2 regions of the Streptomyces sp. CC224B genome follow, and region 2 is predicted to be linked to the other one. Evidence: riboswitches for the same ligand, from Rfam matches in the RefSeq annotation. Region 2 holds a riboswitch; the other holds the start of a gene.
The links. Region 2 has a riboswitch for cyclic di-AMP ahead of QK440_RS22990 (transglycosylase family protein). Riboswitches for the same ligand answer to the same signal wherever they lie in the genome.
Positions count from the first base shown of each region.

Region 1: linked by a shared signal. The riboswitch ahead of QK440_RS15925 (M23 family metallopeptidase) and the one ahead of QK440_RS22990 (transglycosylase family protein) in region 2 are both predicted to bind cyclic di-AMP.

Region 1 is NZ_JASCXL010000033.1:56,541-60,084, forward strand. It holds gene QK440_RS15920 (PP2C family protein-serine/threonine phosphatase) at 284-1,396, shown strand; cyclic di-AMP (ydaO/yuaA leader) riboswitch at 1,628-1,821, shown strand; gene QK440_RS15925 (M23 family metallopeptidase) at 1,833-3,059, shown strand; gene QK440_RS15930 (aldo/keto reductase) at 3,239-3,544, shown strand, end outside.
Region 2 is NZ_JASCXL010000058.1:40,102-43,645, reverse strand. It holds gene QK440_RS23000 (cytochrome P450) at 1-43, shown strand, start outside; gene QK440_RS22995 (transglycosylase family protein) at 173-1,321, shown strand; cyclic di-AMP (ydaO/yuaA leader) riboswitch at 1,505-1,701, shown strand; gene QK440_RS22990 (transglycosylase family protein) at 1,705-2,472, shown strand; gene eno (phosphopyruvate hydratase) at 2,752-3,544, shown strand, end outside.

The DNA.
Region 1 (3,544 bases), on a different contig from region 2:
ATTCCGGCCTTCGGCGTCCCACGCCCGCGCCTGCCCCGGGTCCCGTGTGCCCGCGCCGCCTCACGCCCCGTACGCCCGGCGCCCGCTCCGGGCGCCCCCCGCCCCGCCCACGCCGCGCGCCCCGCACCCCGCCCCCGCTTCACCCACTTGGCGCACGCCGACTCGCTCGCGGGCCGCCGGACGGGAAGCCTTGGGCCGATGCGGCGGGTCTGCGGTGGGAGTGGAACGGTGGTTGCTTCGGGTGGTGGGGGCCGGTGCGCCGGTGCCGGGCCGGAGGGGCGCCATGGGCGGTAAGGGCCGCAGACGGCTCCCCCGGGAGCGGGCCCTGACCCGGGCCCTGCCCCCGTTCCTCATCGTCGCCGGGATCCTCTTCGACGTGCTCACGCCGCCCGAGTTCACCGCGTCCCCGATCTTCGCGGCGGCCCCGCTGATCGCCGCGCCGTTCTTCTCGCTCGGCACCACCGCGGCGACCGCCGCCGTGTCCTGCGCCACCGTCCTTGCGCTGCGCACGGTGAACCACGCGGACGCGTACGTCGAGGTGGTCACGGAGTTCCTCACCATGCTGACCGTCGGCGCCCTCGCCGTCGTCATCAACCGCGTCGTCCGGCGCGGCAACGCCCGCCTCGCCTCCGCCCGCTCCATCGCCGAGGCCGCCCAGCGCGCCGTCCTGCCGCAGCCGGGGCCGCGCGTCGGGGGCCTCGACGTCGCCGCGCGCTACGAGGCCGCGCAGGCCGACGCGTTCATCGGCGGCGACCTGTACGCGGTGCAGGACACCCCGCACGGCGTCCGGCTCGTCGTCGGCGACGTACGGGGCAAGGGCATGGGCGCGGTGGCCGCCGTCGCCGTCGTCATCGGCGCCTTCCGGGAGGCGGCCGAGCAGGAGGCCACCCTGGAGGCCGTGGCGCAGCGCCTGGAGCGTGCGCTCGCGCGCGAGGGCACCCGGCGCGACGGACTCGACGCGTTCGAGGGGTTCACCACCGCGGTCCTCGCCGAGATCCCGCCCGGCCGGGGGATCGTCCGGCTCGTGAACCGCGGCCACCCCGAACCGCTGCTGCTGCGCGCCGACGGGCGGCTGTGCGTGCTCTCGCCCACGGAGCCCGCGCTTCCGCTCGGCATGGGCGAGCTGGGGAGCTGGCCCGACCGCGCGGACGAGACCGACTTCCCGCCCGGCTCGACGCTGCTGCTCTACACCGACGGGGTCAGCGAGGCCCGGGACGAGCACGGCGCCTTCTACGATCCCGCGCTGCGGCTCGGCGGCCGGATCTTCTCCGGCGCGGACGCCCCCGACGCGCTCGTCTCCACCCTCGTCGCCGAGGTCCTCGACCACACCGCCGACGGGGCCACCGACGACATGGCGCTCCTCGCCGTACGCCGTCCCGTCACGGCGGGTGACTGAACGGAACCCCAGCGCAGCCCAACTGACGCACCTTCGTCGACATGTGAAGATCCGTCCGGCTGCGCTGCGTCATGACGGCCGGTCAACTCGCCCGGATCAGCACGTAGATGTCCCGTTGTGTACGTGGCGTAAGCGTTAACGATCAGTCGGAACAGCTTGGACTACGGAGCCGCTGTCTATTAACGTTCGATAACGCAGCGCGGTCGTCCCAGCCGTCACACCCGACGGCTCCGCGCGCACGCGCCTAATCCCGCAAGGGAGCCGGGGAACCACCAACTTGGGGTGAATCGGACGCCCTTCGCGTGCGAGACGCCGTAGCGCCGTGACGTGGTCACGGGGTGCGTCCCGCACGTGAGGTACGGCCGTAGGAGACCTTCCTGCTCCGAACCCGTCAGCTAACCCGGTAGGCGAGAAGGAAGGAAAGGAGTGCGCCCCCGTGGCGTCCAACCGGCCTGCCCCAGAAGCGCTCATACCGCACGGCGACACCGCCGACCGAGCCGCCGGGGGTGACGACCCCGCGGGTCCCGCAGGTCACTCCGGCCATGCCGGTCACTCCGGTCCCTTCGACTTCTTCGGCCCCTCCCCCGACTCTGCTCCGTACGAGGACTCTTCCCCGTACGAGTCGTTCGATTCCTCGCCGTACGCCGCCCAGCGGCCCGAGGGCTCCTGGGAGGAGTGGAACCCCACCGCGGAGAGCGTCCGCCCCGTCCGCGGGCGGCACCGCATCCACAAGAAGGGCGGCGGCGGCCTCGCGCGCAGCTCCACCGTCCTCGGCGTCGGCGTGATCGCCGCCGTCGGCGCGGGCGGCATCGCCTCCGCGCAGGGCGGCAAGCCGCCCGTCTCCATCGCCATGCCCGACATGTCGGCGGTCGCGGACGCGCTGCCGGAGGCCGAGTCGCTGCCCGGCGTCGGCGCCCTGCTCGGCGGTGACAAGGCCGAGGCCGAGCCCGCCACCGCCGCGTCCACCGCCCCGCTCAGCTCCGCCGGCGTCACCACCGCCGACGCCGAGCAGGGCACCACGGACGCGGGCGAGGCCCTGCGCGCCCGCATCCTCCAGCAGGCCGAGAACCAGCGGCACCAGGCAGACGACGCCCAGCGGGCGCGGGCCCAGGCCGCCGCCGTCACGCAGGCCGCCGAGACCGCCGAGGCCAAGCGGGAGAAGGCGGAGGCCGCGGCCAGGGCGAAGGCCGCCGAGGAGAAGCGGAAGAAGGAGGCCGAGGCCCGCGAGAAGCGCGAGGCCGAGCGCCTGGCGAAGCTCGCCAAGAGCTACGCCCTGCCCACCTCCTCGTACACCCTGACCTCCCACTACGGCGACGCCGGCGCCATGTGGTCCTCCGGCCACCACACCGGCCTGGACTTCGCCGCCCCCACCGGCACCCCGCTCAAGGCCGTCCACACCGGCACCGTCAAGGAGGCGGGCTGGGCGGGCGCGTACGGCTACCGCACGGTCCTGGAGCTCGAGGACGGCACCGAGATCTGGTACTGCCACCAGTCCTCGCTCAGCGTCAGCGCGGGCCAGAAGGTCACCACGGGCGAGGTCATCGGCCGGGTCGGCGCCACCGGCAACGTCACGGGCCCGCACCTCCACCTGGAGGTCAAGACGGGCGCGGGCGCGACGATCGACCCCCTGGCGTGGCTCCAGGGCAAGGGCCTGAACCCGTAACACCCCCCGGCACAACCGCGGCACGGCGGAACACCGCGGCTCCTGGCGCGCGGCTCCACGACGCCGGCGGCCCTGGCGACGACCCCCCGACGCCAGGGCCGCCGGTCCTTCCCCGCCGCAGCCCCGGGGCCCGGCCCGCCGCCGGAATTCCGAAATCCGTACGGGCGTTGACGCCTCGTATGACCACTCTTCGCCCTCTGGGCCCGTCCGACCTCGAAGTCTTCCCGCTCGCCCTCGGTGGCAACGTCTTCGGCTGGACCGCCGACCGCGAGCAGTCCTTCGCCGTCCTCGACGCCTACACCGCCGCGGGCGGCAACTTCATCGACACCGCCGACGCCTACTCGCACTGGGTGCCCGGCAACCAGGGCGGCGAGTCCGAGACCGTCCTCGGGCAGTGGCTGGCCGCGCGCGGCAACCGCTCCGACGTCGTCATCGCCACGAAGGTGGGCGCCCACCCCGCGTACAAGGGCCTGTCCGCGCGCACC
Region 2 (3,544 bases):
GGCCCCGCGGGTCACTCGTCCTGACGGGCCGTCAACGATGTGACTTTTATGTGATCTCCGCTGAACCGACTTGTGACTGACGTTCGACTGCGGCTACTTTCACGACGGCCCGGCACCCGCGCCCCCGCGCACCCGTGCCGCGCCCGTCCTGTCGTCCACGAAAGGCACCTGCATGCTCTCCGGCCAAGGCCGTCACCGCCGCCCCCGCCAGGCCCCGGCGATCCTCGTCGCGGTGGGCGTCACCGGTTCCGCCATCGCCCTGCCGCTGCTCGGCGCCACGAGCGCGAGCGCGGCCGACGCCGAGACCTGGGACAAGGTCGCGGACTGCGAGAGCGGCGGCGCGTGGAGCGCCAAGGGAAGCGGCTACTACGGCGGCCTCCAGCTCACCCAGGAGACCTGGGAGCAGTACGGCGGCCTGTCCTACGCACCGAGCGCCGACCAGGCCAGCCGCTCCCAGCAGATCGCCATCGCCGAGAACGTCCTCCGCGACCAGGGCCCCGACGCCTGGCCGAACTGCGCCCCGGCCGCGGGCCTCACCAAGGGCGGCGAGGCCGCCGACGTCGACCCGGGCCTGCCCTCCGCCCCGCCCTCCAAGGGTTCTGACGGCTCCTCGGGCGACGACGGCGCCTCCGGCACGGACGCGGGCCGCGGCAAGGGCAAGGGCGCCGACGACGCCGACGGCAAGCCGTCCGGTGCCGACGGCGACACGCGAGACAAGAATCACGATGCGGGCGAAACGCCCGACCAGGACACATCGGACCGCTCGGGCGGCGGCAAGCACCGCAAAACCGACGACTCCGACAAGACGGCACCCGAGGGGTCGGCCGACCGTACGGGCGGCGACGGCAAATCCGCCGGGGGCGACGCCACTTCGCCGGACGGAACGGACGCTTCCGGCTCCTCCGGTGGCTCGACCGGTGGCCCGGCCGATGGCTCCTCCGGCGGCTCCGAGGCGCCCGGCGCCCCCGGCGGCGAGGACGCCGACCGCTCCTCCGGCCGCCACCGCGGCGAGCGCGCCGGGGACGACCTCCCCTCCGGCGGCGAGGACGCCGGCGCGGGCCGGCACGCCTCGCGCGGCGAGGCGCGGCAGAAGCCCGGTGCCGGGTCCGGCGCGCAGACGTACACGGTCCGCTCGGGGGACAACCTCTCCGCCATCGCGGACAACCACGGCCTTGACGGCGGCTGGACGAGTCTCTACGCGGAGAACAAGAAGACCGTCGGCTCCGACCCGGACCTCATCCTCCCCGGTCAGCGGCTTGAACTGGACGAGAAGACGAAAGCCGGAACCAAGGAGAAGTCGGGCGCGGACCAGGGCAGTTGAGCGGTCACTTCGCGATGAATGTCCGGTTTGAAGATGGTGAGGGGCAAGTGAGAGATGGGTCTCAGAAGCCCTGATCGTCTTTGAAATTCGGCTGATCGCCTGCCTACGGTCGTGAGCGCTCGCCACAGCGGGCCCCGCCGGTCGGTACGCCGAATCCTGCCAACCGCCGGACGGGAACAGTCGTCGCGTCAAGCGCCGAAGGCAGGAGCGGGGGACCCAAGGTAAGCGCCGGGCCCGGACGTTGGACGGCCGCGCAGCAGCGCGGCGGTCCGGACGCACGGAAACGGCTAGGGGTGTAGTCGCTGCGCTAGGCCGCAGGGACCGGGCACTCACCCGCCCGAACCCGACAGCTCACCTCGCAGGCGTCGGTGAGGGGATCAATCATGCTGTTTTCCGGCAAGGGCAAGCACCGCCGCGCCACCAAGCTCGACAAGGCCACCCGTGCCGTCACCGTCGCCGGTGTGGCCGGCGCCGCCGTCGCCGCACCGCTGGTGACCGCGGGCACCGCCGGCGCCGCCACCGCCTCCGAGTGGGACCGCGTCGCCCAGTGCGAGTCCGGCGGCAACTGGTCGATCAACACCGGCAACGGCTACTACGGCGGCCTCCAGTTCTCCGCCTCCACCTGGGCGGCCTACGGCGGCACGGCCTACGCGCCCACCGCCGACAAGGCCAGCAAGTCCCAGCAGATCGCCGTCGCCCAGAAGGTCCTCGCGGGCCAGGGCAAGGGCGCCTGGCCGAAGTGCGGCGTGGGCCTGTCCGGCGCCGCGTACAACGGCGGCGGCTCCTCCGGCGGCTCCCAGCAGCAGCAGCCGCAGCAGCAGCGGCCCCAGCAGCAGGCGCAGCCGCAGCAGCAGGCCAAGCCGCAGGTCCAGCCGCAGCAGCAGGCCCAGCCCAAGCCGCAGGCGCAGCCGCAGCACCAGACGCAGCAGGCCGCCCCGCAGGTCGAGACCAAGAAGACCGTCAAGACCCCGACCGGCAAGGTCGTGAAGAAGGGCGACGGCGAGTACAAGGTCGAGACCGGCGACACCCTCTCCAAGATCGCTCAGGAGCGCGGCGTCAAGGGCGGCTGGCAGAAGCTGTACCAGCTCAACGACGACATCGTCGACGACGCCGACGTCATCTACCCGGGCCAGCAGCTCCACCTCGGCTGAGGCCCAGCCCCGGGCGGCCACCGGCCGCCCCGGCCCCGGTGAGGGGCCACCACCCCGTCCCCACGGGCTGCCGTCCCGGTGCGCGACCCCCGTCGCACCGGGGCGGTACCTTTTTGTCCGGTAGTTTGTTCCGTGAGGGAACTATGGGCCTCCGGTTCTGTCCGGGGGCCGGGCGGTCGGCTGGCCGATGCCCTGGAGCCGGTTAGGCTCGTGTCGCAGGGGCCAGCGCGGCCCCAGTACCCCCGCGTACCCCGCGTCACATCCCAGAAGGAGATGCTCGTGCCGTCCATCGACGTCGTCGTAGCCCGGGAAATCCTGGACTCCCGAGGCAACCCCACGGTCGAGGTCGAGGTCGGCCTCGACGACGGGTCCACCGGCCGTGCGGCCGTCCCGTCCGGCGCCTCCACCGGCGCCTTCGAGGCCATCGAACTCCGTGACGGAGACGCCAACCGCTACGGCGGCAAGGGCGTCGAGAAGGCCGTCCTCGCCGTCATCGAGCAGATCGGCCCGGAGCTCGTCGGCTACGACGCCACCGAGCAGCGCCTGATCGACCAGGCCATGTTCGACCTGGACGCCACCGACAACAAGGGCTCCCTCGGCGCCAACGCCATCCTCGGCGTCTCCCTCGCCGTGGCCCACGCCGCCTCCGAGGCCTCGGACCTGCCGCTCTTCCGCTACCTGGGCGGCCCGAACGCGCACCTGCTCCCGGTGCCGATGATGAACATCCTGAACGGCGGGTCCCACGCGGACTCCAACGTCGACATCCAGGAGTTCATGATCGCCCCGATCGGCGCGGAGTCCTTCTCCGAGGCCCTGCGCTGGGGCGCCGAGGTCTACCACACGCTGAAGAAGGTCCTGAAGAACAAGGGCCTGTCCACCGGCCTCGGCGACGAGGGCGGCTTCGCCCCGAACCTGGAGTCCAACCGCGCCGCCCTCGACCTCATCGTCGAGGCCATCCAGGAGGCCGGCTACACCCCCGGCGAGCAGATCGCGCTCGCGCTCGACGTCGCCGCGTCCGAGTTCTACAAGGACGGCGCCTACGAGTTCGAGGGCAAGACCCGCTCCGCCGCCG